One region of the Lentilactobacillus terminaliae genome, then DNA from elsewhere that is predicted to be linked to it. Evidence: predicted binding sites of a transcription regulator. Region 1 holds the regulator's gene; the other holds the start of a gene.
The links. The regulator NrdR, encoded in region 1, represses ribonucleotide reductase genes. The targets are predictions, from matches to a motif close to ACACNATATATNGTGT.
Positions count from the first base shown of each region.

Region 2: pnuC (nicotinamide riboside transporter PnuC) is a predicted target of NrdR. The motif match lies at 8,586-8,601, and genes of this name have one in related genera.

Region 1 covers NZ_CP168151.1:935,990-952,886, reverse strand. Annotated here, with positions in the region: gene O0236_RS04760 (response regulator transcription factor) at 1-56, opposite strand, end outside; gene adhP (alcohol dehydrogenase AdhP) at 275-1,291, shown strand; gene rpmF (50S ribosomal protein L32) at 1,467-1,637, opposite strand; gene O0236_RS04745 (DUF177 domain-containing protein) at 1,692-2,252, opposite strand; gene O0236_RS04740 (nucleotidyltransferase) at 2,334-3,467, opposite strand; gene O0236_RS04735 (class I SAM-dependent DNA methyltransferase) at 3,472-4,209, opposite strand; gene rsfS (ribosome silencing factor) at 4,206-4,562, opposite strand; gene yqeK (bis(5'-nucleosyl)-tetraphosphatase (symmetrical) YqeK) at 4,574-5,185, opposite strand; gene O0236_RS04720 (nicotinate-nucleotide adenylyltransferase) at 5,175-5,807, opposite strand; gene O0236_RS04715 (YhbY family RNA-binding protein) at 5,820-6,131, opposite strand; gene yqeH (ribosome biogenesis GTPase YqeH) at 6,142-7,278, opposite strand; gene O0236_RS04705 (YqeG family HAD IIIA-type phosphatase) at 7,289-7,804, opposite strand; gene rplT (50S ribosomal protein L20) at 7,882-8,238, opposite strand; gene rpmI (50S ribosomal protein L35) at 8,281-8,475, opposite strand; gene infC (translation initiation factor IF-3) at 8,501-9,010, opposite strand; ribosomal protein L20 leader region at 9,047-9,185, opposite strand; gene thrS (threonine--tRNA ligase) at 9,240-11,186, opposite strand; gene dnaI (primosomal protein DnaI) at 11,501-12,430, opposite strand; gene O0236_RS04675 (DnaD domain protein) at 12,440-13,813, opposite strand; gene nrdR (transcriptional regulator NrdR) at 13,814-14,302, opposite strand; gene coaE (dephospho-CoA kinase) at 14,309-14,905, opposite strand; gene mutM (DNA-formamidopyrimidine glycosylase) at 14,907-15,746, opposite strand; gene polA (DNA polymerase I) at 15,772-16,897, opposite strand, start outside.
Region 2 covers NZ_CP168151.1:1,570,794-1,587,690, reverse strand. Annotated here, with positions in the region: gene O0236_RS08455 (hypothetical protein) at 1-14, opposite strand, end outside; gene O0236_RS08450 (GH25 family lysozyme) at 27-953, opposite strand; gene O0236_RS08445 (YdcF family protein) at 1,205-2,236, shown strand; gene O0236_RS08440 (YxeA family protein) at 2,247-2,606, shown strand; gene O0236_RS08435 (putative metal homeostasis protein) at 2,669-2,785, opposite strand; gene O0236_RS08430 (hypothetical protein) at 2,986-4,167, shown strand; gene O0236_RS08425 (MIP/aquaporin family protein) at 4,218-4,949, opposite strand; gene O0236_RS08420 (hypothetical protein) at 5,313-5,711, opposite strand; gene O0236_RS08415 (EAL domain-containing protein) at 5,848-6,654, shown strand; gene O0236_RS08410 (hypothetical protein) at 6,647-7,150, shown strand; gene O0236_RS08405 (glycosyltransferase) at 7,153-8,442, shown strand; gene pnuC (nicotinamide riboside transporter PnuC) at 8,672-9,433, shown strand; gene O0236_RS08395 (MFS transporter) at 9,814-11,055, shown strand; gene O0236_RS08390 (chorismate mutase) at 11,052-11,339, shown strand; gene aroC (chorismate synthase) at 11,336-12,502, shown strand; gene aroA (3-phosphoshikimate 1-carboxyvinyltransferase) at 12,518-13,804, shown strand; gene O0236_RS08375 (prephenate dehydrogenase) at 13,817-14,671, shown strand; gene O0236_RS08370 (shikimate kinase) at 14,676-15,182, shown strand; gene O0236_RS08365 (shikimate dehydrogenase) at 15,183-16,052, shown strand; gene O0236_RS08360 (hypothetical protein) at 16,145-16,897, shown strand, end outside.

The DNA.
Region 1 (16,897 bases):
AGCTCGACAAACCGGGAAAGATTTTTTTCATCTTCAATTATTAAAACTCGACTCATTTTACAATTCTCCTACGTAATCCTAATTAAGGTTCTTTTTAAATATTATTCTAATTCTAACATACTTAAGTGAAATAAGAGATATTTTCTCATTTAAGGTATATATGGAAATAATTTTCATTTTTCATCAATTTGTGTCTTTTTTCACTTGATAAAAGACTTGTTTGATTTATAATTAACTTTGTTTAAGAAAATAAATTTCAAAAGGATGGTATTATATGAAAGCAGCTGTTGTACGCGATTCTGTTGACGGATACGTTGACATTAAAGATGTTACTCTTCGCCCAATCGAACATGGTGAAGCTTTAGTTAAAGTGGAATATTGTGGTCTTTGTCACACAGACCTCCACGTTGCTGCCGGAGACTTTGGTGCAGTTCCAGGAAGAATCATCGGTCACGAAGGTGTTGGTAGAGTCATTCAAGTTGCTGACGATGTTGACAACTTAAAGATTGGTGACCGAGTATCAATCGCTTGGTTCTTCAAGGGCTGTGGTCATTGTGAATTCTGTAACACTGGTCGTGAAACTCTTTGCCGTAACGTTAAAAACTCTGGTTTCACTGTTGATGGTGCCATGGCAGAAGAAGTAATCGTTGATGCTAACTATGCCGTTAAGGTTCCTGAAGAACTTGACCCCATCGAAGCAACATCATTAACTTGTGCCGGCGTTACTATGTACAAAGCATTAAAAGTTGGTGACACTCGCCCAGGTCAATGGGTTGAAGTTGTTGGTGCCGGTGGTCTTGGTAACCTTGCCGTACAATTTGCTCACAATGTTTTTGGTGCTCACGTTGTTGCAGTTGATGGTAACGAACAAAAGTTACAAGCTGCTAAAGACAATGGTGCTGAAATTGGTATTGACCGTCATGATCCAGATGTTGCTGAACAAATTCAAGCAAAAGTTGGTGGTGTTCACAACGCCCAAGTTACTGCCGTTAACGCTGCTGCTTTCACTACTTCAGTTAACGCTCTTCGTCCAGATGGTAAATTAGTTGCCGTTGCCCTTCCTAAAGGTGACATGGCTCTTAACATCGACAAGACTGTTTTAGATGGTATCCAAGTTGCTGGTTCACTTGTTGGTACTCGTCAAGACTTAGCTGAAACTTTCCAATTCGGTGCTGAAGGTAAAGTTAAACCTATCGTTCACACTAGAAAGCTTGAAGAAATCAATGATATCATTGACGAAATGAAAGCCGGAAAAATTGTTGGTCGTATGGTTGTTGACTTTACTAAATAATCTTACAGTTTAATCCTTTAATAATCGAACTAACGAATAGCATAACTATTCGTTAGTTCTTTTTTATCTAATCTCTCAGATTACTCCACTCCATAATAAAACGCCCTAAGCATTTGCTTAGAGCGTTTTAACAAACCGTTAAGAATCCATGGCGTTCTTAATAGTTTAAAGACAATTACTTGTCGATAACCTTACGGCCATTGTAGTAGCCTGATGGTGACACGTGGTGTGGCATTCTGTACTCGCCAGTCTTAGGATCAAAACTAAGATTTGGTGTTTGTAACTTGATGTGACCACGGCGCATACCTTTTTTCGCCTTAGAGGTTCTACGTGCTGGTGTAGCCATTAAAAATCCCTCCTCTACTTTAAAATATCCACTAGTGAAATTATTAATGCCTAACTAATCTTCTTGATTATCCTCAGGGAATAAATCCTTTAGTTTAGCTAAACGTGGATCAACAGTTTCTAACTCTGCCTTGTTCTTGTCGAAATCATCGGCGGTCATAACTTCCCAGTCGTTTCCGCTGGGCATATCGTCTTCTCCGTCGATTTCAGATTCAGCAAGAACCTGCATTGGAATATTTAATATGACGTTATCAATTACTGAATCAGTGATTTCAACTTTTGCATCCTCATCAAGAACGAAGACAACTGCATCTTTAGGGTACCGAGACTCAGCGGCCTTAGATGGGACGTAAAATTCTTCAACGTCGAATTCCATAGGCAGATTGACAGGCATTAATGATCTGGATGATGGCACCACAAGATTACCAGTAACGTGATAATTCACAATTACGTCTCCTAAATCAGCATAAGCTGTTCCAGAAACGGTAAACTTATCTGCATCAATTACTTGATCAGCATACCTATCAAGAAGCTCTTTTTTTATATCAAGAGTTTCTTCAAATTTAAAAGGTGCATTTTCGGGATACTTTTGAAGTTCCCTAAAAAACATTTCCATGTTATTCCTCCAATGCAACACGACTTATTATACCGGCATCAAAATACCTTGTCAAGGCTAATTCCTTGATAGCAACCGCATTTATATCTCCATAAATGGATGTCGATGAATGTCTTGTGCTTCACCACTAACCAACTCTTGCATCATTGATGATCGATAGTCTAAACCTACAAACTCATCGACCACTTCATCGGTTACTTTGGTAATAATAGGCCATTCCGTGTCGTGTTTTATTTGATTCAAATACCTTTGGCCTTGCTCGTTAAATGCCAGTGGTCTCAAATAGCTAGGATCCACTAACATGTTGTCGGTGAATGCATGCACTAATACATATACACATAACCTTTGAATTCTGGTATACGTGTATCGTTTAGTCTTCACCGTCTCCAAAAAATCAGTGAACGATCTAGACTTTCTGGCTGCATCTTTTAACCGATGCTCAATACCCTCAGTCATCTGATAAATTCGCTGTAATTCTTCGATAGGCGTCTTTACTAGCTCATAACGTAACATTGGCCAAAACTGTTCCCAGTCGTACTTAAAACCACTATAGATCATGTGTAAACTTGATTCAGGAACAAATTTACTAAATTCAGTTGAATTTCCGAAAATACTATTTCTAATTGCAGAAGCACTGCTGATCAAAGAACCCTTACTCAATTCTGGTTCGTTATGGTCAGCGTCGATTCTTTGAATTGGCAATAATTTTAACGGATTTCCTAAATCAAAATTAGCATTTGCATAGCTAAATGCCAAAATGTCATTAGGTTCACGTAAATTTATCCCTGTTTTTTCTTTCAAATAATTTTGAAAAGTTGAAGCATAGGGTTCGTTAAATTTTTTAAATGAATCGTCTTTTTCAGGTTGATTATGAATTAACAAATCATAATCCATATCTGGGTGCTCTGCGCCGAAAGCTAACGATTCAATCCCCATTTCAGATGCGATTTTCACAGCACTCTTAGCAAATAAATGTGCTGGTTGAACGGCACCTGAAAATGGTAATTCAATTACCAAGTCGACACCCGCGGCAACGGCAGCTTGAGCCCTTTTCCATTTATCAAAAATGGCTGGTTCTCCCCGCTGCATCCAATTACCGCTCATAATAGCGACCACAGTTGTCGCTCCTGACTGTTTGCGGGCCTGATCTAGTAAATATTGATGTCCGTTGTGAAATGGATTAAATTCTGCAATAATCCCTACAGCCGTCTCCATCAAATCACCCCTTTGTACATTCAATAAACCAACGTTTAACCTTTTCTTGATATGGTTGATTACCAAAATCAGTGGTTACTTTAATATCTTTAAAACCAGCATCATTCAACATATGTTGGTAGACAGCAAATTCAAAGGAACGTTCATCATGAATTTCATTATAAGCATCGTATGCATTCTTTTCTTCATTGAATAAAAAGAAAACTAAATCATGTTCAATAGCATGTTCAGAATCATCAGTTGAATACGATGACCACATAAAAGCGGAATCCTCAGTTCGATCATTGAACATATATCCTGGATACACCTCATCAGTTTGATATGGTGTAATCACATCAAATAAAAAGGTCCCTCCAGGATTTAAATGAGCATTAACCTGCTGAAAGGCTCTTAATAACTGGCCATCTTCAATTAAATAGCATAAGGAATCATCAAAACAAGAAATTGCATCAAATGTCGTCAAGCCATCCATTTCTAACATGTCCATTTGAATCAAGGGAAGATTTACGTTAGCTACTTGAGCATGCTCGCTAGCCAACTTAAGCATGTCTTCTGAAATATCAGATCCGGTCACATTATAACCACGTCGAATCAATTCAATCGCTAACTTACCAGTCCCACACGCTAAATCCATAATGCTTGCTGATTTAGAGACTCTCTGTTCAAAGTAGTTGCCCCACTTGGTATACAACTCATCATCAAATAGTTCGTCGTAAAATTTAGCAAACTTTTCGTAGATCATACTTCAAGCCAATCCCGTGTATCCAAGAATGGTGCGTCTGACCACAATTTTTCCAAATTATAGAAATCACGTTCATCTGTTTGGAAAACATGAACGATTACTTCACCAAGATCAATCAAGATCCACTTAGCAGTGTCTCTTCCAGATACTTGGTAAATTTCAATTTTTGATGCTGACATTTGGTCAGCAATTTCATCAGCAATCGCCTTAACTTGACGATTTGAATTAGCATCAGCAATGACAAAATAATCTGCCATCAAACTAACGTTTTGCATATCTAATACAACAATGTCATTTGCCCGTTTACTATCTGCAGCTCGCACCGCGATTTGAGCAATATCTTTACTATCCATAAATCCTCCTATTAATTAAGTCCACTTTTGGGTACCCAACTATTGTAAGTAACAACCGTCTGGGGAAATACTGGGCGGTTATTTGCCACTAAGTAAGCCAATGTCTGCTTAGTTTGATAAGCCACCGCAAGCACTAAATCTGTATTGGTCAACTGACGGGCTTTTTCCACTCCTGGAAAATTCCGATTTGGTTCAATGTAGTCAGCCATATAAACAATTTGCGCCAATACAGTCATCACTTCGTGTCCAACTGTATGGTATTCAACAGCATTTAAAATTTCTATATCGTTGATACCTAATTCATTTTTGACAAAAATCCAGCCAACTACTCCATGCCAAATGGCATTGCCATAATTCAACAAATCAGGGTCCAAATGATATTCATGAATCGCATCAACAAAGTCTTTATCAGAACGTTGCTTAGCATAATCATGGACCAATCCAGCTATACTGGCCTTTTCAGGATCAACACCATAGCGTTCGGCCAAATCAACTGCAGTCTGCTCAACACGCAAAACATGTTGAAAGCGATCATCAGTTAATGTAGTTTTTAACTTTGCCACTAACTCGGGTCGAGTTAACGACGTGTAATGATGTTGATACGTTAATTCTTTAGTTTGCATATAGACCATTCTCCCTAATATATTTTTCAACACGGGTTGGTACAAGGTATCTAATTGAATGATTAGCTCTTACCTTAGATCTTATAAGTGTTGATGATATATCAATGAATGGAACGTCAACCCAAATAATTGGGTATTTTGAAGTCGTCTTATATCCCGATCGTTTAACTCCGACAAACGTTACCAACTTAGCTAATTCATCAATTTTATGCCACTTAGGTAAATATTCAACCATATCACCACCGATGATAAAGTAGTATTCATAATTTGGGTTTCTGCGTTTTAAAGCCACCAACGTATCATATGAATAACTAGTTCCACCACGAGCAATTTCTTCCATTTCAATTGCAAAATGAGGATTATCTCTGATTGAACCATTGATCATGGTGACACGATCTTTGGCATCAATGGCCAGCTTCTTATCGACATGAGGTGGCATGAAATCAGGCATGAACCTGATTTCGTCTAAACCTAACTGGTCTATTACCTGTTCTGCAATTATTAAATGACCATTATGAATGGGATTAAATGTCCCACCTAATAGACCAATTTTTTTATGATGGTCATCAGTATTTAATTGTGTCTTCGCATAAGTTTGTACGGTACTAGCAACCTTCGTCATGATTTAACACTCCTAGATTGATGTTACTTCAACTGATACGTCACGGTTATCAGGGTCACCGGCTTCTTTAAATAATAATAAACTGTGGCCAATAACTTGAATAACCATAATATCAGAATTTTCTTCGATATATTTTCTTACATCATCAGTTGAAACGTCTGCATTTTGTAAGATGTTGATCTTCATAAGTTCACGCTTTTCAATAGCCGTGTTGACTTCTGTTAACCAAACAGGTGACAAGCCATTCTTCCCAACTGAAAAAATTGGCTTCATTCTGTTGGCTTTTGATTTTAATAATCTTCTTTGTTTTCCTTTTAATTCCATTGTATACCCCTTAAATCATGGCTGGTCTAATTAAGACCGCAACTTGTTTTGGTGCCCATCCACGGACAACGATTCCAGCAGGAACAGTAATCCAACCTAGTCCTTCAATTACAATATCGCTCTTGACAGTAGTTTTAAATTCATGCGGAACTAATTTATCAAATTGGGCAGCATTATCCGCTGTAGGTGGCGTTAACAATCCACCTAGATGGCCTTCGTAAAATTCATCAGCATTCGCTAGCTTAGTACGATGCAAGTACAACCCATTTTCAGCATAAACTGTAAAACCGTGCTTCTTATCACCAGAAACGTAATCAAATCGACCTAAGCCACCCATAAACAATGTCTGTTCTGGGTTCAATTGATAAACTTTTGGCTTAATTGTCTTTTGTGGAGTAACTAACTTTAGTTCTTCCCCATTTAGCAAATGCGCCATCTGTTCTGGTTGAATAATTCCTGGAGTATCAGTCAATGTTTGACCATCAGCTAATGGAATCTCGATTTTATCCAACGTAGTTCCTGGGAACCGTGATGTAGTAATCAAGTCCTTAACTCCGGTAGATTGACGAATGATTTGGTTAATTAATGTAGATTTACCTACATTAGTAACGCCGACGACATAAACATCCTTGCCCTTACGATATTTATCTATACTAGCAAGTAAACGGTCGACATCTTCATTCGTTTTTCCTGAAACAAGTTGTACGCCAATTGGTCTAATTCCTGCACCATTGGCTTGTTGTCTCAACCAATCAGCAACTTTCTTATGTTTGAAAGAAGTTGGTAAAATATCAACCTTATTTCCAACCAATAATACCTTGTTGTCACCTACTAATCGGTGAAGACCTGGAATTAAACTACCGTTAACATCGAAAATATCAACGACATAGACAATTAAAGAATCAGTAGCCGAAATACTTGATAATAATTTCAAAAAGTCATCATCAGTTAGGCCAACTGGAACAATTTCATTATAGTGCCGTAATCTAAAGCATCGCTGACAATACACCTCACCAGATTCCAAGCCCTTATTTAAAGCCGATTCAGGGGTGTAGCCCGGTTTAGTCTTATCCTCAGTTTGAATTGCTGCTCCGCAACCAATACAGTGAAGAACTTCTCCATCAATTATAACTTCGCTTTCAGCCATATATTTCCTCCTATTGCCAATGGATATCAGAATATTTTTTCTTTAGTAATTGAAACACAAAACGTTCAATAAATCTATTAAACCATGTCGTCCAACTATCATTATTTACTAACGGTTTTACCAAAATGCTATTAATACGACTGTTGTTAGCCGAGAACACGTCAGTCATCAACTGGTCGCCAATCATTACTGTTTCTTTGCGATTAAGTGAATACTTGCGAATTGCGCGATCAATACCAAACGTTAGTGGTTTTAATGCTCTAGAAACGAAATTCACGTCATAATCAACGAGTGCATGCTCTATCCGTGAATAACTGTTATTTGAAACGACAATGACCTTAATGCCATATTTTTTCATTTCCTTTAACCATTCTGCCAGTTTCTCATCACCGGCAATTTGGTTCCACGGAATCAATGTATTATCAAGGTCAGTTAAAACATACTTTATGTGATTTCCTGCCAAAAATTCTGGAGATACATGATAAATATCCCGAAACATCCAGCTTGGTTTAAACATAGAAATCATTGGGAAACTCCCTTTTTAATAAATTATTTAAAAAGACTTTCACCGTTAACCAGTGAAAGTCTTGTTTAAGTCAAAAATTACTTGAGAGCCTTCTTGGCTTCATCTGTAAGTGCTTTGAATGCATCTGCATCGTTAACTGCAAGATCAGCAAGCATCTTTCTGTTCATGTCAATGTTAGCAAGCTTCAAACCGTGCATAAATTGACTGTAGCTCAAACCATTGATTCTTGATGCAGCGTTAATACGGGCAATCCATAATTTACGGAAGTTACCTTTGTTAGCGCGACGATCACGGAATGCATAAGTTTGTGACTTCATTACTTGATCTTTAGCGGTCTTGAACAAACGGTGCTTAGCACCACGGTAACCCTTAGCTAATTTTAAAACACGTTTACGACGTGCGCGTGTGACTGTTCCACCTTTTACTCGTGGCATATCGAATTCCTCCTAATTATTGGCGATTAATTTTTTAATGTATTAGTGTGCTAATAACTTCTTGTATGTCTTCACATTAGTGCTGTCCATCATGTGAGTGCCACGAAGTTGGCGACGTTGCTTCTTTGTCTTACCGTGGAAACGGTGACTAGTATAAGCGGCTCCACTCTTGAAACCACCGTTAGCAGTCTTCTTAAAACGCTTAGCAGCAGCGCGGTTTGTTTTTTGTTTAGGCATTATGTTTCCTCCTCAAAAATTTTAACTAATTTTTATCTGAATCTTTTGGTGACAACACTAAGAACATGCTTCGGCCGTCCATCTTTGCCTTTTGTTCGACATTGGCAACATCAGCAGTTTCCTTTGCCATACGGTCAAGAACTTCACGACCAATATCCTTATGTGTTATTGCTCGTCCCTTGAATCTAATTGAAACTCTAACTTTTTCACCCTTAGCTAAGAACTTTTTAGCGTTCTTTAACTTAGTGTTGAAATCATTAACATCAATCGTAGGACTTAAGCGAACTTCTTTGACACTGATGACTTTTTGCTTCTTACGAGATTCTCTTTCCTTCTTTTGAAGTTCAAAGCGGTACTTCCCGTAATCCAGAATCTTTGCTACTGGCGGCTTTGCTTTAGGAGCAACTAAAACTAAATCTAACTCTGCGTCTTCGGCAAGCTTTAAAGCTTCATCCTTTGACTTAACACCAAGTTGATCACCATTTGCACCAATCAGACGTACCTCACGAGCGCGAATTCCGTCATTAACCATCATATCTTTTGCTATGGTACTTCACCTCCGAAATTGATAAAAGCAGAATAAAAGCGAGCGCAATATTTGCGCCCGCTCAATTACAAGACTGAATCACATAGTGATTAGTCCTGACTCGATATCGTGCCCAGTAAACATTTTTACTCAGGCGAGAAGCGGGTCGCTTCTGCTTTACTTTCTTGTCAACTTTAATAGAATATCATCTATCAAATTAGGTGTCAAGGTTTTGTCCTTATTCTTCGTTTCTTGAGTAAGTATCGATATCGTTTCTGATTTCATCAACGAATGCATCGACTGATTCAGATTTAGAATCATCTTCACCATACTTACGAACTGAAACGGCGTTTGAGTTCACTTCGTCATCCCCAACAACTAAGGTATAAGGAATCTTGTGAGTTTGAGCATCCCGAATTAAGTAACCCATCTTTTCTGGACGATCATCAACGTCAGCACGAATGTTAAATTCTCTTAATTTCTCGCTAACTTCTTGTGCAAAGGCACCATGTTTTTCTTCACTAACTGGAATAACACGAACTTGATGAGGAGCTAACCAAGTTGGGAAAGCACCCTTATAAATTTCAGTTAAGTAAGCAGTGAATCGTTCCATAGTTGAAACCAAACCACGGTGAATCATAACTGGACGATGTTCTTGACCATCTTCACCAACATAATGAAGGTCAAATCGTTCTGGCAACATGAAGTCTAATTGGATAGTTGATAGAGTTTCTTCGTTACCTAGGGCAGTCTTAGTTTGAACATCAAGCTTAGGACCGTAGAATGCAGCTTCACCTTCAGCTTCAACGTAGTCTAAGCCTAATTCATCCATGGCACCCTTCAACATACCTTGAGCACGGTTCCACATTTCATCATCATCAAAGTACTTTTCAGTATTCTTTGGATCACGATAACTCAAACGGAATGTGTAATCGTTAATATCGAAGTCATGATATACAGAAACCATTAACTTAAGAATCTTTTGGAATTCTTCTTGGATTTGGTCAAGAGTTACAAAAGTGTGACCATCATTCAAAGTCATTTCACGAACACGTTGTAATCCTGAAAGGGCTCCTGATTTTTCATAACGGTGCATCATACCTAATTCAGCGATTCTAAGTGGTAATTCACGGTATGAGCGAATGTGATGCTTGTAAACTTGGATATGTGAAGGACAGTTCATAGGACGTAACTCAAGCATTTCGCCATCACCCATGTCCATTGGTGGGAACATGTCTTCACGATAGTGATCCCAGTGTCCAGATTGCTTGTATAGATCAAGGTTGGCAAGCACTGGAGTGTAAACATGTTGGTAACCATTAGCCACTTCACGGTCGATAATGTATCGTTCAATGGTTCTTCTGATAGTAGCACCATTTGGCATCCAGTATGGTAATCCGGCGCCGACCTTAGGATCAACGAAGAATAAATCAAGTTGGTTACCGATTACACGGTGATCACGGTCACGAGCTTCTTGACGTTGTTTCAAATCTTCATCAAGTTCAGCTTGCTTGTTGAAGGCAGTTGCGTAAATTCTTTGTAGCATTGGGTTTGATGACTTACCTTCCCAGTATGCTCCAGCAACTGAAAGTAACTTGAAGATCTTAACAGCACCAGTCTTTGGTAATACAGCGCCTTCTGAAATTCCTTTGAAATCGCCAATTTGGTTATATAGCACTTGACCATCAACTGCTAACTTGTCGATCAATGACAATTGATATTGATCATCGCCAGCTAATTTTTTAGCATCAGCAACTGATAATTCTAAAGAACTAATTTCTAAGTTATCTGAAACGATTTTTTTCATTGAGTTAGCTAAACCGTCAAGTTCATCAACAGTAATTTGAGTTCCGGCTTTGTCAGTGTCAACGTAGAAACCATCAACATCAGCAACGCTTTCACCAAATTGAACGTTATCAAAATCTTGAGTGATAGCCATTTTTAAGATTTGAGCAGCAGTTTGTCTAAGAACTGTTAAACCTTCAACGCTGTCCTTAGTAATAATTTCTAACTTGCCACCCTTATGTAAAGGTTCATTAATTGAATGTAGTTTGCCATCAACTTTAGCAGCAACGGCTTTTTTAGCTAAACTAATTGAAATTGACTTTGCAATCTCTTCACCAACAACTGCGTCAGCAAATTCTTTAATACTGCCATCTGGAAATTCAAATGATAGATCTGCCATATTATTATCTCCCTTTTTTATTGAACTGAAACCACAAAAAAAGTCCCTGGTGTACAAATATATACACCAGGGACGCATTTAGCGCGGTTCCACCCATATTACTTTAAATAAATTAAAGCTCTCAAGTGGTTGCTAACGGTTACCTACCGGGATAGCATTGTCCGCAATCCGAAGCTGAAAAGTGGTAACTATAGTGATCTTAACAGGTTTTCTTTCAGTATATGAAAACCCTCCCTGGGATGAGTCACGATAGTCATGTCTTTCCATCAATGATTAGAGTATATGATTACCAACAATTATTGTCAAATAAAATTTTAATGCAATCTTCGATTGGGACCATCCATTTCAACTGGTCGTGATAAAAATCTAATTCTTTCCATCAAGCGACCTGCCTTTAACGGCTCGTTATCTCCATGTTGAGTGACTCGCAAATGCTCATCCTCTAGTTTCTCCATTGAAAAATTGGAGGAGAAGAATGTTGGTAATTGTTGTTGCATTCGATACTCTAGAATTACTCCTAAAATATCGTCTCTCACCCAACTAGACATCGAATCAGCACCAATATCATCAATCATCAAAACTGACGATTTTTTTATTGAATCAATTTTACTAGCTACTGAATTATCAGAAATAGCTGCTTTCATCTCCACCGCCAAACTTGGAAAATGAACTAGTGTAGTTTGAACCCCCCATTCTGATAGCTTATTAGCGATTGCACCAAGTAAATACGTCTTTCCAACACCGTAATGTCCATATAAATATAACCCCTGATGGAAAGTATCGGGACTCGCATTGAACTCATCTATAAAATCAATGGCTGCATCAAGAACATCTGATTTATTACCATCATCAGAAAAGAAATTTTCAAGATTAGCATCTTGAACATCCTTTGGCATGAGAACAGTCGTAATCAATCGTTTTTGTGCCAGCTCTTTCTGTCTTGCCTGCACTTCAGGAGAGGCACTGTAGATGATATCAATTAAACGGTCGTTTACCACCAAATGAGGTAAATATCCTGGAGCAAACGTTTTCTCCTGGTGTGCATTTTTTTGCTTCACATTATAAAATTCATACAATTTAGCAATCGACCGTTCGACCGCATCACTAGCTAATTCGGATTGGTGTTCTTTCACAAAATCAGTGATTTCAGGGTCTTGCTTCACAGCCGTAACCAATTTATCAAAATTATCATTCAAATGCTTACTAGCCAAAATTTTCTTCATCGATTCAGAGACATTTTCCACTCAATTCACCTACTTTTTCTTTATATTTAGTCTATCCAACTTTTCTTTTAACTTTTTTGCCTTTTCAGGAGTCATCGTACTGCTTGACAAGTCCTTATTTCTATTCTCTCTCTTCGCCCAATCTGGCAATGTTTCTTTGACTGTGTGACGACCATTAGACTGCCTTCTGGTATTCTTTTTTGGTTGTGATTGCTCTTCTTGTCTTTTCTTGATTGCAACAATCGCATCCTCAGCAGTAGCCACTTTCTTCTGTGCCCAATCATTAGCGATTGCTTCAAGCAGACCCTTATTCACTGTGGCATTCCCCATGCTGACCAGAACATAGTAAGTCATGATGTTAATGACTTGAATTGGCAGTATGTCTTTAGCTACCAAGTCTCTAATTGCTCGTTGCTCGTTACTAGAAACAAAACCGCCCTTTTGTTTTTTGACCTGATTCAAGAAAGCTAGTGGAGCAGTCTTTTGGGCAATCAAGATAATTTGCTTAGTTTGCGTGTCAAACGAAGACTGACTAGCCTTAGCAACTGGTTTAGTGGCCTGCACAACTGTCTTCTTCATTTGGCCTGTAGTAGCATTCTGATAATCATTGGCAATTACCTGACTTAAACGGTCAGTATCTAATTGATTGTTCTTTAAATCAACGGCTTTTAAAATCAGCTTGCTCATCGTAACTTCATCAATATCATACAGTAAATGTTCCGCAATTATGGCGTTATATGCAGTCTTTACACTTTCGATATCAATAAATGAATTCGACAAAACTTCAATCAACAAATTAAAATCAAACGGATTTTGTTTTAGAGCCTGTTGGTTTACAGATAGTCTTGAGTGATCAGCTTTTCTCTGTTGTAATTCAACGACTTCTTTGGGTGGATTTTGCACCGCTGTCTTGGTAACAGTGAAGACATCCAATAAAGAAGCAGAGATATCTTGCGTCTCTTTTGAATCATTCTGTGGCTGATCGACTCTTTGAACCAATTGTTTGAAAGTTACACTACCAACTCTCCCTAATAGTAAGGTGGTTAATAAATCGGTTCGCAAAAATTCTGCAGATGACAGAGGTAAATGCATCGCAAATCGATAAACTTTTTCATTACCGATAGACGTTGATAACAAGTCAACAGCTTCGAGTTTATGCTGAGCCGTTTCGATATCTGAAAGTGATAAATTAAGAATAGATTGCAGTTCGTAGAATGAATGTGCTTTGAATTGATACTTATCTTCTCTAGCAATTCCAAATAATAGCATGTACAACGAAAAAGCGTTTGAACCAATCAATGGTAAATATAGATCGGTTAATACGCTAAGATTCGGTTCCTGATTACTATTACGAGCTGTTGTTGCGAATCGACTATCTGGCGACAGTCTTTCCTCATTTACCATTTATTTATCACCACTATTATCCGTTGAACTGTTATCATTTTTTTCCATCATTTCTTTTAATTCTTTATAAAAGACTGACATATCCTTGAATTGACGGTAAACCGATGCGAATCTGATGTAGGCAATTTGATCTAAAGATGCAAGATCTTCCATCACATATTCACCAATTTCATTACTGGTAACCTCACTATCTCCACTTGAGCGAAGACGGTTTTCGACCCGATCAACCAGGTCAGTAATCGCGTTCATTGATACTGGACGTTTTTCAGCTGACCTAACAATTCCCTTCATCAACTTTTCACGATTGAATTCTTCACGATTACCATTCTTTTTGATTACTAATAACGGGGTAACTTCAACTCGTTCAAAAGTGGTAAATCTGAAGCCACAATTTTCGCATTCACGTCTGCGTCGAATAACCCGACCATCATCAGTTGGTCGACTGTCAATAACTTTGGAACTATTGTGACCACAATGAGGACACTGCATGAACGATCACTCCTTAAAATTCTCTTTTTTTATCCAATTATCTATCTGTTGTTTAGTTAAGTTAAACTCACCTGAATTATAAAAAACTACATCGGCGAGCTCTTGTTTAATTGTTAATGACCACTGGCTGGCAATTCGCTTCATTGCATCAGCAGTCGCCAACTGATTTCTATTCATTAATCTAGTAAGTTGCGTTGTTGGATCCGCATAAACCAATACTATCTCATCAACTATACTATTGTACCCATTTTCAAACAACGTTGGGGCGTCCAGAACAATCACATTTTCTGATGAATGCAATTCGATTTGATGATATATTTCCTGCTCAATAAACGGATTGATGACTCGAATGAGCTTAGTTAACGACCGCTTTGAACTAAAAACCATGTTACCAAACCGTTGCCGATCTAGCTCACCATCTTCATTCAAAAACTCATCCCCAAAATTGTCAATAATGGCCGCCAAACCTGGTTGACCCTTTGATTCTACTTGTCGAGTCACTATATCTGCATCGATAACTGAGATGCCTAATGACTTCAAGTAATTAGATACCTGGGTCTTACCAGTGGCAATTCCACCAGTTAAACCAATAATCTTAGGCATGCTAACCCTCCTCAGGTAAAACCTGACAATGAGGACAGAAATGAGTTCCTCGTTGAGCTAATTTGATTTTAACGATAGGTGTCCCACAGCGCAAACATGGTTGACCTTCACGCCCATAAACATTGAGTTGATTCTGGAAACTACCTGCTTCACCATACGCATTTGAATAAGAATGAACAGTGGTTCCATGACCAGCAATGGCCTTTTGAAGTTCTAAAATAATATTTTTCCTTAATTCAACTAATTCTGGTTTGGTTAGTGAATTAGCGGGTCTTTCAGGGTGAATTTTGCTCATCCATAATACTTCGTCAGCATAAATATTTCCCAAACCGGCAATATTACTTTGATCCAATAAGAATGGTTTGACCACTTTTCGACTTTTACCAAAAATTTTCACCATATAATCAATGTCTAAGGTGTCTTCGGTTGGTTCAGGACCAATCGTCTTCAATCCCGCCACCGTGTATTCGTCACCGGTATTAACCACTGACATCCGGCCAAACTTACGAGTGTCATTATATCTTAATTCACGACCATCGGTTAAGTGAAAAATAATATGTGTATGTTTGTTAGGTTCCGTACCATCAGGCACCACATCATAATTACCTTCCATTCTCAAATGAGAAACAATCGTCAGCCCATCTGACAAGCGAATCAACAAATACTTGCCACGGCGATCAACTTTTTCTAACTTGCGATTTTTTAGCGTAGCAATAAATTGATCTGCAGTGACATTACTGATCATTTTTGGATACAGAACTTCAATATCCTTAATAGTACTGCCTGCAACTAATTCATTTAATCCTCGTTTTACTGTTTCAACTTCAGGTAATTCTGGCATCTAAACCCCTCACTAACATAAATAATTATTTTGCTTCGTACCAATTCTTGCCATAATGACTTTCTACTTTTAATGGAACTGCCAAATCGATTGCTTCATCCATTACCTTAGGAATCAATGTTTTAATTTCGTCTAATTCCTCTTCAGGAACTTCAAAAATCAATTCATCATGGACTTGTAGCAACATCTTCGTATCCATTTTTTCTAATGCTTCATCCATTTTAATCATCGCAATTTTGATGATATCTGCTGCGCTTCCTTGAATTGGTGTATTCATAGCCGTTCTTTCGGCAAATGAACGCAGATTAAAGCTCTTAGAATTAATGTCTGGTAAATATCTTCTCCGATGAGCAATTGTTTCGACATACCCGTGCTCTCGAGCAAATTTAACAATATCTTCAGTATACTTTTTCACACCTGGATATTCTTCAAAGTATCTATCGATGAATTCCCGAGCTTGTTTTCTTGTGATCCCAGTGTTATTTGCCAGACCATAATCAGAAATTCCGTAGACGATTCCAAAGTTAACCGCTTTGGCTTGTCTTCTTAAATTAGGAGTAACATCCGCATTGGACTCCAAGCCGAAAATTCTCCGGGCAGTTTCCGCATGAATATCTTCACCAGACTTAAATGCGGCCTGCATATTTTTATCACCAGATAAAGATGCAAGAACTCGTAATTCAATTTGAGAATAATCTGACGAGAAGATCTGCCAGCCTTCATGACTAGGAACAAAGGCTTCGCGAATTCTTTTACCATCTTCTGATCTGATGGGTATATTTTGCAGATTAGGATCAACTGATGATAATCGACCAGTGGCGGTCAATGTTTGCAAATAACGAGTATGAACTTTTGAGTCATCGGGATGAATAACCTTGAGTAGCCCTTCAATATACGTCGACAATAACTTACTGATTTGTCGATAATCCAATATGTTTTGCACGATAGGAGCATCTGGAGCTAACTTTTCCAAAACATCGACGGCAGTTGAATAGCCAGTCTTGGTCTTTTTAATTACTGGTAGTTTTAGTTTTTCAAATAATATTTTCCCTAATTGTTTAGGTGAACCAATATTGAATTCTTCACCGGCTTGATTGAATATTTGTTGTTCAATTTCGCTCTGGCGTTCTTTAAACTTGCTGCCCATTTCT
Region 2 (16,897 bases), 630 kb from region 1:
TTAGATAGTTTCATTGTAATCCTCCATTATTCAGTAATGTATGCTTTGTTAGCTGTGATGTAGTGACCATCTGAAGTACTAAAGTAATATGAGCCGGTTGAACGTTGATGAATGCCACTAATGGTTATTTGGGTTCCAGCAGGCACCTTTTTCTCCCGGTTGTTCGTGTTGAAAGTGGTCGAGTTGTAAAGGTAAATTGTTTTGGTAGCAGTGACCTTAGGAATACTAGTTTGGTAATAAGCCGAGTCGTTCAGTGCAGTATGTAGTTCAGTGTCACCTACCCACCAAGAAATTGGCTTATCTGAATTAAGAATGGTGCTTGCGTCGATAGATTCTTTTAAAGCAGGCACGTATTTCTTGTTAGAGTATTGCCATAAATCAGTGGTGATCGTTGGTCGAGCAGAGTAGTTTGCAATCCATTGAGCATCAAATTTTTGACGAGCTGAATTGGCATATGTGGTGGCAAATGACTGATATGAATAAAAAATTAGTTTCTTATCAGTTAAAGAACGCATTTGATTGTACCAAGCTTTGACGGCATTGTTGGTGGTACCGGAATGCACATCATTTTCTTCGAAATCTAATACATAAAACTTGGCATTTTTGTTTGAATTGGCGTAAAAGGTCTTAGCCTCAGTTTTGGCGCTTGCAGCACTAGTAAATGTGGAGTAATCATATTCACCAAATGGAATGCCGTATTTTACATAAAGATTAGTGTTATTAGTGGCATATTTATCCTGATAGTTGGCTCCATATTGACGCCTGTTAATAATAAATGATACCTGATTTTTTAGATTGGCAACTTTAGTACTGGTTAATTTTCCTTGCCATTCTGAAATGTCAGGAATAATCGTCGTATCAGCTTTAGAACTAATTTGAGCAGTGATCGACAAAGTGAAAATTAGCGCACCTAAAAATGCTAGCCACGCGGTAAAGGTTCTTTTCGTATGCATGTTTATCCTCCATTAAAATGTTTGTGAAATTGATGATTCAAATTGCGTCACTTCCTAAATTAAACCAGAATTGGTTGAGTATCAATGGTTCTGTCCAAAATGTTATCAGTTTGCAATAAACGTTTCCTTCAGAACTTTGGTGAGGCAAACACATACCCGTGTTGTCGTAATCTCTTAATGAATAATATTTTCTTTTTTAAATGTCGCAATGTAGAATTAAGTTAAATATTTCAATTAAGGATGGTTAGCATATGGCACTTATAATTTCCGGGTTACTGCTTTCAATTATCGCGGGTCTTTTACTGCGAAAAGATAGGAGAAATTTTTTTGCTGGTTTAATTCTGTTTGGCGGATTGTTACTGATACTTTTGTCCAGTGTTATCAGTATATTGAATGCCATAGTGGGAATGGCACCAGAAAGTACCGAAGCGGTTGTTTTATTCATTTTGATTGGGATGATTGGTTTTCCAATTTTGGCTGGTGCTGCGCTGATTATTAATAGTCGAGTGATGGAGGTTAAAGAAGGCAAGAGTTTAACTGCTAAATTGTCGCTGATTTTTGGTTTGAACTTAATTGTCATTGTTTTACTTGGATACTTGGTCCTGAAGTATGCAAGTGCGTGGCCCACAGCGATTGTGGCAGTCATGTTCTGGACTTTGATGGTCGATATCTCGCTGACCTTCATTTTTATGGGATATTTATTTTATTCATTTATGTATCAGATGTTCCCAGTTAAATATCCTGCTGATTATGTGATTACATTAGGGGCGGGGGTCAGATCAGATGAAGTTTCTCCATTATTAAAGAGTCGCCTCGATCGAGCCATTCAATATTTTAAAAACTTTTCCACTAATAATTCCCATATGATTCCTAGTGGAGGACAGGGCCCTGATGAACCTTACTCAGAGGCATATGTTATGGCTAAATATTTAAAAAATAACTCTATTCCTGAAGAAAGAATTATATTAGAAGATAAATCTACATCGACTTATGAAAATATGTTATTTTCAAAGCATAAGATTGAGGCAGATTGGCAAGAACAAGGACAAAGTGGAACTCCCAAAATTGTTTTCTCTACCAATAACTATCATGTTCTGCGAGGAGCAATTTATGCTAAACGCGCAGGATTGAATGCACAAGGGGTAGGAGCGCCAACTTCATTTTATTTTCTGCCTAGCGCCATGTTGCGTGAATACATTGCCATTCTTTCAATTTATCGTAAAACGACTTTTGGAATCGGCATCTTTTGGGCGTTAATATCCGCGCTATTTTTCATTCGATAAGGAGAAGCACATGAAGAGAAGAAACGTCATTATAAGTTTAGTGGTGGTCATCGTAGTATTTTTAGGATTATTCACTGCTGGATATGCTTGGTACTTAAAAAATTATGGTGGGATTCCATACTACACACAGATTACTACCAAGGGAGAAAGAATCAGTGCCTCATATAAGCAATATAAGTATGACCAATTTGGGTACGATAAAGACGGCCATCAGCTTCGCTTGAAGTTCACCAGTGGCCCAGTTATGAGACCTTTAAAAATGGGTGCTTATCTGAAAGTTAGTTATAACCAAAAACGAAGCCAAGTTATTTCTTGGGAAAAGGTATCTAAGAGTGACGTGCCATCAAAGGCGTTGACCAAATTAGATTAAAGAAAAAAGCCGTTCAACCATCCAGCTACTAGGCTGATGATCGAACGGCTTTTATAATTTAATTACTTGGTACCTTTTTGGCGCTTAACGTCGTGTAAGGCCTTTAAAGCACGCTTACGTGTTTTGATGTTAGGACTCTTTAATTTACGATATGAAGATGCTTGATCTAATTTTTCCATGAGATTCCCTCCGTTAAATAGTAATTATTACTGTTTAAATATAAGGGTCATGGCACTAAATGTCAATCATTATTAATTAAAGAACATTTTGAGACGTCAAAAGAGTAAATATTTTCAGAAAATATTAAGTTCTATTTTGAAAGTCAAACTTACCGGACTCTTGTGATATCATTGTTTTTGTCACGTAGGGGGTTAAGACTGTGAAAAAAGTTAAACTAGTTGTTGGAATCGTTTTTGTGCTATGTGCATTGGTAATCTCATATCAATCGTCCCTAGTTAATGCCACATTATCATTTGCTAATTCTACAGGCAGTCAACGAGACCTTTTTGGACTATACTTTGGGGTACTAATCGCGTTAGCCGGCTTGATTGAAATTATTTTTAGAAATACCAAAAGACGAATAATCAAATGGTTGCCAACAGTTATTACGATTTTAGCACTGATTGCAACAATGTTTGATAAAAATAAAAACTTCCCCGATTTAAAAATATGGGGAATTATAGTTGTGATTGCCAGCCTTGGAATTCTCGCTGGTGATTTGTACACGGAGCCACTCCCTAATGATGAGGATAGCTATATTCAAGAAATTGAATCAACTAAACCCGAGGATGAAAGCAGCCGTCTAATAAAATATCAAAACAATAACTGGGTTACTACCAACAAGTCATGGTGGTTGATTTTGATTGCCAATCTTTGCTTTTTAATCGTGGCAATGGTCATTGGTTTTACCATGATTAATAGTTCACTGCACGGTGCATTGATGAGTAAAACTAGTGATTCTTCTATCGCGACTGAAGATGAGGCAATGTCATCTGCTAACATTAGTGATCCTAATAATGTCGGTCACGCTCCGCTGAGAAAAGTTGGCCAATATTTTTACAGTGACCATTATGGGAAAATTTCCTTATTGGGTTTGTCGAACAATGTGAAGCATTCACCCAGTGTTGCCCAAGTCAGCACAACGATTAACTACGTAAAAATAGCAACTAATAAACCATTAAATGCCGATCAAAAATTTAATTCAGGCAACGATTTCGATACTAACGAAATTAATGGCCCCTACACCTATTTAAAGGCTCAATATACGGTAACCAATAATTCTGACCGTTCAATTATCGTTGGTGGACTAAAACAAATTGTGTTGCCTGATCAAAAGCAAATTAACAGCAGTGACAGAACGGTTATTGATAGCGGTCAAGGTGAGGAATTAGCCCCTGATGCAAAGCGCAGTTATTATTTACATGTTTTGTTAGATAGAAAATCTGATACCTTTAGACCAAGTTATGTTCGTCTTTATTTTTCTGAGACAAGTGATTCTGATTCCTTCGTTATTCGAGGGAGTCAATTCGATGTTACAATGCCAATCAATTATAAAAGTTAAAGAAAAAACGTGGTGCTCACAAGAGCACCACGTTTTTAATTAGAAACATATTACATAAAGATACCTTTGAATGCGAAAACAGCTGCGATACCTGCAATAATTGGGGCAACAACTGGGACCCAAGAGTAATGCCACATTGATTCACCCTTATTTTTAAGTGGATAAAGGGCATGGACAATCCGAGGTCCTAAATCTCTAGCAGGATTTAAAGCAGGGCCAGTTGCTCCACCAAGTGAAACGACCAAGGTCATTACTAAGAATCCAAGGGTAAAGTTGGCTAATCCAATGTTTGCTTTAAATGCAATATCGTGGGTAATAGCTAACGCGCCAAAAATTAGGATAAATGTGCCGACAAACTCGTTGATGAATCCATCTCGGTTTGAATCAGCATTATCGATTGTTGCAAAGGTTCCTAAAATAGCACGGGGATTTTCGGTTTGATCATAGTAGGGTTTGTAACTCCAAACTACGACCAATTGACCAAACATTGCGCCTAGAACTTGAGCGATAATGTATGGAAGGACGTCACTCCAAGGAAATAGACCATTTAGGGCCATTGCAATGGTCAAGGCCGGGTTGATTTGCGCTCCAGATACTGTGGCAAACATCATTGCAGGAATCATAACTCCGGCACCATATCCAAGACCGATTAAAATCCAACCGCCGTTATTTCCTTTAGTACCTTTTAAATCTACATTGGCTACGGAGCCGTTACCTAAAATTACCAGCAAGGCAGTACCAATAAATTCAGCAATTACTCGGATGAGTAGGCTGTATGTCATTGTCTTCACTCTTTTCTAATTGTTTTTTCAGAAGAACCATTAGTTAATGAAGCACTTGATAGTCTCAAAAATATTTAAATTGCAAATTCAATACATAAAGTGCGTTAGAAATAAAAAAGTCAGTGCGAAGGCATAGCCTGGGCCACTGACATCTATCAAATGATTTAATGTTAATTTCTAAGATTCAATCTGAAGTTATCATGACAATATAAAAGTATACCAGCAACTGCTACTAATATAAATGACAACTAATTTACAAATTATTAAATTATAAAAAATTAGCTTGCAAAATCTATTTATTGGTTTAGAGTAATAGGCTGTGTACAACCTATTAGAACGCAATTATATAACTTATTAGTAATACTAATCGGCTCTAGTTAAGCTAACTGTTAATACGTTATCTGGCGTTGTATCATAACTTGCTAAGATTCCGTTGACGACATCTGAAGCTTTACCATGGGTTGACGTGGAACGATGATAGGTATTGATCCAAGTTCCTAATGCATCTAACCCAAATTCGAAGCCTTCAAAGACTTGCATATAAGTCGATGACGCTGGCTCGGGCGTAACAATGGTAACTTTAGTGACTCGCTGGTCTTTGATGATGATTGTCATTTTAATGACGTCGGTGTTAAAAACGGTTTGTTCACCATCGGCCAATGTTGTCGGCAACTTGTATTCTTGAATTCGCATGTTGTTGTTATATGCATCGGACACGTATTCGTAAGTTCCTAAATCGTGTTCCCCTAACTGTTGTGACATAATAAAATCCCCCTTTAATAAATCTACACAAATTATAACTAATTTTACTTTGTGGCGGTATTATTTTGGCTTTTGAATAGCCGAGGGAAATAGTTGATTGATAGATCTTGGAATTTATATTAGGTAGGTTATAGATGTGTTCATAAAACTGACTGATGATTTGATTACTGCAACAATAATTATTTTGATGTTTTTTGCAGCAGTCACAATAATGTATATTATTTATTCGAAAAATTACGATCGCCAACGCAAGTCTGGCCCGCATGGAAAACTGAAATTTTTCGGACAACCACAGTTTGATAACCAAGGAAAACTTTTGGGTTATGAATTGTTGTTACGAGAAATGAATGAATCAGGTCAATGGCAGGTTCCGTGGCGACCTAATTTGTTAACTTTAAAGCAATTCCTAGACTTAATGAGGGAAGCTGTTAGATCAATCCCTAAGGGACAGGACGTTGCTGTTAATTTATCTAAAGAACAGTTACTAAATCCAAGCTTTGAGCCTTTTATCAAGTCAGTTATCAGTATTAATCCAGATCATCAGGTCGTGATCGAAACTGATTTATCCAACCTGGCTAGTAGGCGCGAGCAAGCGTTATTACAACGAATTCGTTCGGCTCGTTCACTTGGTGCCAAGTTAAGTGTTGATTCTGTTGGTACGACGATGAAAGAATATAATCAATTAAACGCCTTCGTTGGTTCGATCGATTATATTAAATGTTCTATGGATGAGTATCGAAAAAGCACTCCAGATCAGTGGCTGGACGTTAATTTAGGTTCTTGGGTGGCATTTGCCAAGCAACATGGGATTGTTTTAGTTTTAGCCAAAGTAGAAACTGGTGCAGACTATGGATTGGCGAAACAGCTGGGAATTAATTATGTTCAAGGCTATTACACAGGTAAGCCAATGGAAATCGAAGATGGGGTTTTGGCTGATGAATGAGAATAAGAATCAAAGTAATTATATCGACGAATTTTTCGAGTCAGGGAATTTGGGACTTAAAATTAAACAAACGTTCATGGCTGATTTTGGGTGGTTAGGAGTTTTGTTACCAATTACAGTGGTAGTGATTGCTAGTACTCACCGTTATTTAAGGATTTTCGGTATCGGATTGCGATTAAACAGTCTTGTTTCATTTGAAATATTTTTACTAATTATTTTGGCATTCGCTTTCGTTATCATAGGTGGATTTTCGTTGTCGATGGCGATTATTCAGCATGAGAGAAGTAAACATTATCTAAATAATTGGCCGAATTTTGACCCAATTAAACGAGAAGTGGTCATTAACAAAATGGAAGATTTTGCTACTGAAAAATATGGTGATCAGCAATATAGACAAAGTGTTCGGTCTTTAGTTATTCCCAAGGAGCAAAATATAGAAAATGGTACATTGATAAATCTGGTTAAAGCGATAGATGAAGAAGGCAAGGAAGAATAATTATGGGACATATGGGGTTAATACAGTGGGGAGTGCTGATATTGTCGCTTTACCCAATTTTAGGAGCCTTTTTTTGGTTTTGGGGTGCGATAATGTATCGCATCTTAAATCGTGATGATCAATCAGTTAAATCTATTGATGAAGACTATGAGCCGTTGATTACGATTATGATACCGGCACATAATGAAGAAATTATGATAGAACACACGCTGAATTATTTACTTAATGACTTGAATTATTTACTTAATGACTTGAATTATTCTAACTACGAGATACTAGTAATGGATGATGGTTCAACAGATGATACGCCAAAGACTCTTGCAGAAATACAAACTCGTTATGATAATCTAAGAGTAATTAGAATAGATGATAATAAAGGCAAAGCCCATGCTTTTAACGTGGGCATGTTTTTTGCAAAGGGTGAGTACATCTTAAGTAATGATGCCGATACTTTGCCTGAACCAGATGCGTTGAAAAAGTATATGGGATACTTTACTCATGATTCAGATATTAATACGGCTGCGGTGACCGCAAACATGGATGTCCAAAACCGAACGACGATTTTGGGTAAATCACAAACGGTTGAGTTTTCAAGTATTGTGGGAATTATTAAAAGAAGCCAAAGTGCAATCAATAATTCAATGTATGCGTATAGTGGTGCCAACACGATGTATAAAAAAGCTGCTTTGTTTGAAGTGGGAGGATTTAGGCAGGATCGGGCAACGGAAGATATCAGTATTGCTTGGGATCAACATTTAAAAGGAACGGTTCCAAAGTTTGCTCCAGAAATCATGTTTAATATGACGGTCCCAGAAAAAATTGGTGAGCTATTTCGCCAACGAAGTCGTTGGGCAAAAGGTGGAACTGAGGTTTGGCTAACAAATATCATGGCATTTATTAGACACCCAATCAAAAATAAATATCAATTCACGATGTTTTTAGACTCCACGCTATCGATTTTGTGGTCATTCTTTTTTGTTATTTCAACTTTAGTTTTTATCGCGATCATTGGTAAGTTACTGATTATAGGAAGTTATCAACATATATTGATGTATTTGATGTTTTCGTGCGTTATGATTGTCAGTGAATCGATCGCTGGTGGTCTTCAGTTACTTACAGCGTTAATCCTTGATTTTAATGGTGCCAAGATGAAGTACTGGATTTTCGCACCAATTTATACGTTGATCTACTGGATTATTAATCCGTTGACCTTGGTATGGACATTTCCGGGAGCAGTTAAAACAATTTTAGGTCGTGGGAGTGGTACCTGGGTTAGTCCTGAAAGAAAATAAATATTTTAAAAGTTAATTAATAAGCCTGCTAAAAAAATTTAGCTGGCTTATTTACTAGGTTTGCTGGTAACATTAATAGGTCGTTTTTTGTAATTGAAAATAAATTGTCCACAACCGTTGATTGACTTTGAAATGATTCGGATATACTATATATAGTGTTGTTTTTAGTAACACGACACTATATATAGTATGAAGGCTGCAGCCCAACTAATTATTGGGAGTGGAAAATTTGGATAATACAGTAGCAACAAAAGAGAAACATAATTTAATTACTTATTTTAAATGGTTAGTGCAACAAGTTAAAGGTTGGCCTCAACAAAATTATTATTTATTCTGGTTCTCAATGGGTCTACAAATCATGACCCTAGTCTCTAATCCCATCACTCCGTTGGCATTTATTACCTTCATTGGGACAACTTTAGGGGTCTTATGTATTTTATCGATCAACGCGGCTAAAGCAGTTAACGGTTGGTTAGGAATCTTATCATCAATCTGTTTTATTTATGCTGGTTGGACTGCCAAAAATTATTTATCTATCTTTGAGCAACTTGCTTACATCGCAACTCTTGACTTGCCAGTATTGCTTGCAGTTAAGGCATGGAACGATGATACAGTGAATAATTTGCGAAAATTTGGTGCTAAACAATGGGTAATTTCTATCGCCGGAACCATTGTGGTTTACCTTATTTCTGGTTGGTTAATTGGTCATTTGACTAATGATCCCCGACCTTACGTGGATGCATTGAGCTTTTCAGTTAGTTTAACTGCTGGAATTATGTGCTTCATGCGTTATAGCAATCAGTATTTCTGGTGGTTATTCTCAGGAATCTTCCAATTGATTCTGTGGGGAATTACGTTTAGTCAGGGTGATGCAACCTTGGCCATGGCTGTGAATTCAGCAGTATATGTTGTTAATGATATCTTGGCATTTACTGTTAGTCCATGGTTTAACAAAGGCCGCAAACGCCAAGGATTGGATGAAATTAAATAATCTAGCAATAAATAGATGCTACCGTTATTCGGTGGCATCTATTTATATTAAAATTAAATTAAATTAAAATGAGTGTTGACAGCTCATAATTTAATTGTTTTAATGTATTTAACATAAAAAACGAAAGGAAGCTAATCGCTATGACATTAATTAATCATCAGGCAAATAAGTTTTATTATAGCTATCTTGTTTATTAAGGTAGCGTCTGCTTTTGCGTGGACGCGTGTGTGTTCACGTCTAAGCGGGTAATAACCATGATGGTTGATCAGCTAGACGGATAGATCTAGCTGGACAAGTGTTTTAGTCTTTAGGTTTCATAAAGACAAGGGCCGGCTAGATAATCTAGCTGGTCCTTTTTTATTATCTAAGGAGTGAATTAAATGAATACTATATCAAGAAGAAAGTTATCACTGGTTTTATACATTAACTACATCGTTCACGGAATTGGGTTGATTATTTTAACGCAGAATATGCAATCGTTAGGAAATTTCTGGAATGTTCCCATCGCTACTGTGTCATACGTTATTTCTGGAATTGGAATTGGTAAGTTAATTGCTTACTTTATCTTCGGTTACCTCTCTGATCGTTTTGGTAGGAAGCAGATGGTAATTGTCGGAATGGCAAGTTACTTGATTTTCTTCATTGGCATGCCATTCACAACCAACTTAGTTATGGCATATGGGTTAGCAATTTTGGCTGGAGTTGCCAATTCAGCCTTTGATGCAGGAACATACCCAACATTCATTGAGATGGGAGGTAATGCTGGCGCATCTAACGTCTTCATCAAAGCGTTTATGTCAATTGGTGAATTCATTTTACCTTTGGTAGTGGCTAGTCTTGAGTCAAATAAATTATGGTTTGGTTGGTCATTCATCCTTCCATGTGGGTTATTAATGATTAACTTTTTCCTTATTCGTAAAACTACATTTCCTCATGCCAAGGTCGAAGAGGTTGAACTTGAAGAAGAGAGTAATGGTCCCAGAGGAATCAAGAAGTTGATCGCATCAGTTGCATTATCTATGTATGGTTACACTTCAATGGCCATTATGATTTTATTTACCCAGTGGATTACCGTTTTTGCTCAACAAAAATTAGGATTTTCAGTGCTAATGGCACACGGATTGCTTTCACTTTACAGTATCAGTTCAATCGTAGGGGTTGTGGTCACATTCATAATTTTGAAATTGGGAGTTGCGGAAGAAAAAGTTTTATTAGGCTCCACATTAATTTCGTTGCTGTCGTTGTTCCTGATTAGCACATTGAGGAATCAATTATTGGTAATGATAGCTTCTGCAGTATTTGGGTTCACCGCCGCTGGTGGAGTATTACAAGTGGCATTGAACTTACTATTGAAAATGCTACCAGTCCACAAAGGAATTATTACCGGGTTGTACATGACTTTTGGTAGCATCGCCACATTCACGGTCCCAATCGTTACTGGTAGATTGGCAACTGAAAACATTCAATCAGTACTTAATTTTGATGTTTTTATCGGTATTGTAGGTTCTGTTTTAGCATTAGTAACAATTCTTTGTTTACAACGGGTACGAACTTCAAACACGGTTTCACAAGTGATATTAAATACAAATTCAAATAAAAAAGATAGGAGTTTTTTAAAATGACAGAATTAGAACAACTAAGAAGCCAAATTGATCTTGTTGATCACGAATTAACTGATTTATTAAACCAACGTTTTTCACTTACCGAACTGATTGCAGCGATTAAGGAAGAGACTGGCCAGCCGCTGTTGGACTTTAGTCGTGAAACTAAAGTCATTCAAAAAGTAACCAGCTCAATAAATAATCCAGAATTGGCAGATTCAATTGCGACTATTTTCCAAGTCATCATGGATGAATCAAAACAACAACAAAAAAACTTATTGCAATTAGGGGAGGTCAGAAAATGAACTACTTAACAGCAGGAGAATCTCACGGACCACAATTAACTGGAATTCTTGAAGGTATTCCAGCAGGTATGCACATTGACGTAGACGAAGTTAACGAAATGCTGGCTGCTAGGCAAGGCGGATATGGCCGGGGTAATCGTCAAAAAATTGAACATGATGTTGTCGAAATCGTTGGTGGAGTTCGCCATAGTAAAACTTTAGGTTCACCGATCGCATTAGTCGTAAAAAATCGTGATCATGCTCACTGGAGCGAGATTATGGATCCAATCAGTCCAGAGACTCCTGAGAATACTTTGAGACAAGTAAATCGGCCACGTCCAGGACATGCTGACTTAGTTGGTGGTATGAAATATGGACATCACGATTTAAGGAATGTGTTGGAAAGATCATCGGCAAGAGAAACTGCCATGAGAGTGGCAATCGGGGCAATTTGCAAACAGTTGTTGAATCAATTAGATATTCAGATTGTTGGCCATGTGGAACAAGTTGGCCCAATTGCTGCGAATGAAAACAGTAGCTTGAATGTTTCAGAAATTGAACAAGCAATTAGTGAAAACGATTTGAGAATTATTGACCAAAGCCAAATTCAACCGATTCATGAATTGATCGATCAAACTAAGCGTGACGGCAATACATTAGGTGGAGTCGTTCGAGTGGTGGCTACTAATGTACCAGCAGGATTAGGTAGTTACATCGGCTGGGATACTAAATTAGATGCCAAAATGGCCGCAGCAGTCATGGGAGTCAATGCAATTAAAGGAGTTGAGATTGGTGACGGTTTCGATGCAGCAGCTAGTCTAGGCAGTAACGTTATGGATGAAATTGCTTGGCAAAAGTCAGAAGGATTTGACAGATTAAGTGATCATCTAGGTGGTTTCGAGGGTGGAATGACTAATGGAATGCCAGTGGTCATTAAAGCTGCTATGAAGCCAATCCCAACCCTCTACAAAGCATTACAAAGCGTTGATATCGAGACTAAAGAAACGATGAAGGCAAATGTGGAAAGATCCGATACCACCGCGATCGTTCCAGCGTCAATAGTTGTTGAAAGCGTTGTGGCGATTGAATTAGTTAAAGCGATCACTGATACATTTGACGGCAGTAACTTGCTGCGATTACGGTCTCAAATTCAAGAATACCGTAATGAATTTAAAAACTTTTAGTAAGGAGCTGTGAACATGAAAAAATTAATGCCGGCACCTCAAACAGGTTTACATGGAACTGTGACAGTTCCAGGAGATAAAAGTATTTCTCACCGTGCAGTAATGCTAGGATCAATCAGTACCGGCACAACAGTGATCAATCATTTCTTATTTTCTGAAGATTGTTTATCAACAGTCAAAGCCTTTCAAAATCTAGGAGTGGAAATTGATTTAACAGAAGATCAAGTTGTAGTTCACGGTGTTGGGTTTAAAGGATTAAAGAAGCCTCAAAACTATTTACAAATGGGAAATTCTGGTACCACCACCAGATTAATAATGGGTCTACTCAGTGGGCAGGACTTCACTACTCAGTTGATAGGTGATGATTCTCTTTCACGTAGGCCGATGAAGCGGGTCAGTGAGCCACTATCGTTGATGGGTGCTAACATTCAGACCACTTCAGGTCATTTACCAGTCTCAATAATGGGACAAGACTTGCACGCAATTAAGTACCAGATGACTGTTGCTTCAGCTCAAGTAAAGAGTGCAATTATTTTGGCGGCTTCACAAGCAGATGGCCCATCAGAGATTAAGGAATTATTACCCACAAGAAATCATACAGAAACGATGCTCAATGCCTTTGGTGGTCAAATTAAAACTAGCGACGACCAGTTAACAATTCAAGTAACTCCTAAACCTAAGTTATCAGGAATTACACTGACGGTTCCTGGGGACATATCATCTGCAGCTTTCTTTATTGCAGCAGCGTTGTTGGTTCCAAATTCTGAAGTTCGATTACAGAAAGTGGGAATAAACGACACCCGCTCAGGGATTTTGAAGGTACTACAAAGAATGGGCGCACAGATTGCACTAGATCATCAAAATTATGAAGGCGAACCTTTCGCGGACATGGTAATCAAAACGTCTGAATTATCGGCAACTGACATTCAAAGAGATGAAATTCCCAGCTTAGTTGATGAATTGCCAATTATTGCATTGGTATGTGCTAGGGCTAAGGGCATCAGCACGATTTCAGGGGCTCAGGAATTACGGGTGAAAGAAACTGATCGAATCGCTGCGATTGTTCAAGAATTTCAAAAGTTAGGCATTCAAATCGTTGAACGGCCAGATGGTTTCACAATTACTGGAAGTAATAATTGGCAACCAGTAGAAACGCATTTGGATAGTCACGGGGATCATAGAATTGGAATGACACTTGCAGTCGCAGGATTGCTAACTAATCAATCGTTAACGTTATCCGGTGAAGAATCAGTGTCGATATCATATCCGAATTTCTTTGACGATTTAGCATCATTACTTTAGGGAGTGGTTTTTATGGAATCTGTGTTTATTAGCGGACTAGGAATGATTGGCAGTTCATTAGCAAGAAATATTAAGCAGGGGAATCAACAAGTAAAAATTTTGGGTTATGATCCGGAATTAGTGAATGGTGAATTTTTGATTTCAGAACACGATGTCGATCAATTAACTTCATTTGCTTCGGGAGCAGAATCAGCAGATGTCATTTTTCTCTGCGGACCGGTAGATGTTATCAAACAACAAATCACCGAACTAGCAACTTTGAACCTTAAAAAAGACGTGGTCGTTACTGATGTTGGCAGTACTAAACAAGAAATTATGTCAGTTGCCCATCAATTGAGAGATAAACAGATCACGTTTGTTGGTGGTCATCCAATGGCTGGATCACATTTAACTGGCGCGCGTTCCGGGCGTAGTGATTTATTCGTTGGTGCCGCTTACTTTTTGATTCCCACTTCTGCCGATAACGCCGGAGTAGTTAGAATTCAACGACTATTATCGAACGCTAATGTCAATTGGCAACTAGTCACAGCTAAGGAACACGATTCATTTGTCGGCGCGGGCAGTCATTTACCCCACATCATTGCATCCACATTGGCATTGAGTGCATTGAAAACTATTGATAACACAACTGTAGATGCCAAATTGGTGGCTGGTGGTTTTTGCGATACCACCAGAATTGCCGCTGCGGATCCTGACATGTGGACAGCAATTATGGATAGTAATCGAGAGATTATTTTGGAGCAGTTGAATCAATTTAATGATGAATTAAAGAAGTTAAAAACGGCTATCGAGCAAAAAAATAAAGCACAGATTCATGACTTTTTCAGTGATGCGCAAAAAATCAGAAAGACAATTGATAGGAGGTAATGGGATGGATTTGATATTAGTTGGCTTTATGGGCAGTGGTAAAACAACGATTGGTAGATTATTGGCTAACCGATTGGGAAAAGATTACTTTGACCTAGATGAAATGATAGTTGAGCGGGCAGGAATGTCGATTCCAGAAATATTCAAAATTCTTGGTGAAGAAGAATTCAGAAAAATTGAGCAGCAATGTTTAAAAGATGCCGAGCAACTTTCCGGTGTTTTAGGTACAGGTGGTGGAACACCAACCTTTGAAGGCAATCAACAAATCCTAATTCAAATGGGTGCCCCTGTTGTCCTATTACAAGCCTCGATTGAAACTACTTTGTCCAGAATAGCTGGCAATGACGATAGGCCATTAGTGAAAAAATTTGGTTCTGACGGTTTAAAACATTTACTAGAACAACGCCAAGCTGATTACGGATTGGTAAGTGACGTTCAAATAGTGACTGACAACTTAGCACCGATGGAAGTCGTTCACAAAATTGTGAATCAAATCAAGGTGGTGGAGTAGATGAATGATGCTAACACAAAATTATATGGATTACTGGCTCATCCAGCACATCACAGTATGTCACCTTTGATTCACAACACGGCATTTGCTCAGTTAAAGATTAATGCAACCTATCTAGCGTTTGATGTTGATCAACCTAAAGTTCAGCCAATCTTGGAATCTATGAAACTCATGGAAATTGGTGGTGTTAATTTGTCGATGCCATTTAAAGGCACGGTGGTCCCATATTTAGATTCATTATCAGAATCGGCGAAAAAACTGGAGGCTGTCAATACAATCGTTAACGATGATGGCCGGTTAAGAGGATATAATACTGACGGTCAGGGATTTCTAGGTGCGTTGACTAACCAAGGCATTTCTATGACGGATAAACAAGTGATTGTCTTAGGTGCAGGCGGTGCGGCCAGAGCCATTATTCTCGCATCAGTAAAATCCGGAGCTAGAGAAGTAATAGTTATTAAACGCGATAATGCCACCTTTCAGGCCACAAAACATGAATTAGAAAGTTGGAGTAAGAGAGTCAAAGTAATTTCATTTGCTGAACATGATGTTTTAATTAATTTAATGCAGACAGCAGATATCTTGGTGAATGGAACGAATGTTGGAATGGCTGGCAATGATGAACTACCATTGCAAAAATCAGAGTTGGCTGAGTTGCATTCCGGCCAAGTAGTGTTTGATGCAATTTATTTCCCGCTGACTACTCCATTATTAAGAATTGCAAAGCAACAGGGATGCGTGGCGATGAACGGAACTGGCATGCTAGTTTTTCAAGCAGCGGCGGCTTTTAAATTATGGACGGGCACAGATATGCCAGTTGATGTGGTGATGAAAGCTGTTAATGATGAGATTTTGCGCAGATCAAAATAGTAAGTTGAATTGTTAATTGAATTATGGAGAACACTAGTCATCAAAACATATTTGTTATAGCATTATAACTACAATATGTAGGAATGAAGTCTATGAATAAACTGAAACTAGTTTTGTCATCAGTTTTATTAACATTATTACTCACGTTGGTCAGTCCATTAGTGACGTATTCTGATGGTAAACAACTACTTGTTTTGGTTCCAGGCCCATCATCTGAGGCACTGAGAATCACTAAATTGGCTCGGCAATATGTATCATTGCATGACTTGCAATTTAAGTTAGACAAAAATGCAAAGACTAATTTATCAGCCAGTGATCTTGCCACTGCCAAGAAATTGTTAGGTCAATCTAACGCTGTGCTACATAAAGCTCAAGTTAAAATCAACGCTAAGAAATGGGTTTATAAGGAACATCCAGTTAAAAAATTTGTCAGCTTAGCAACTTATAAAAGCCCAGCTCAGTTCAAAAAAATGCGAGCTCAGTACAGTTTCCAACGAAACTACAAAATTGTGACGCCATTTTACGTCACTAAATCTGTTGCAATTCAATACAATGATCAGAAATTAGAACAAAGAATGAAAGTATTGTCTCAAGCTTTAAAACAAGTCAAGCTCAATGGGTGGCAATACTATATTCCTAAAGAGCAGTTGACCCAATACAGCAGTGCTAATCAACGAATGATCGGCAGACTTTTAAGAACCGATAATCAACAAATTCAAGCGATGTTAAAGTTAGCCAAAAAAGGAGGGGCAAAGGTTTGGAAAAACCAAACTAATACTAGAGTTTGGTACAAGTTTAGCAGGGCCTATTGGAAAAAATTCGTTGATTTATATTTTGCTAAAAAA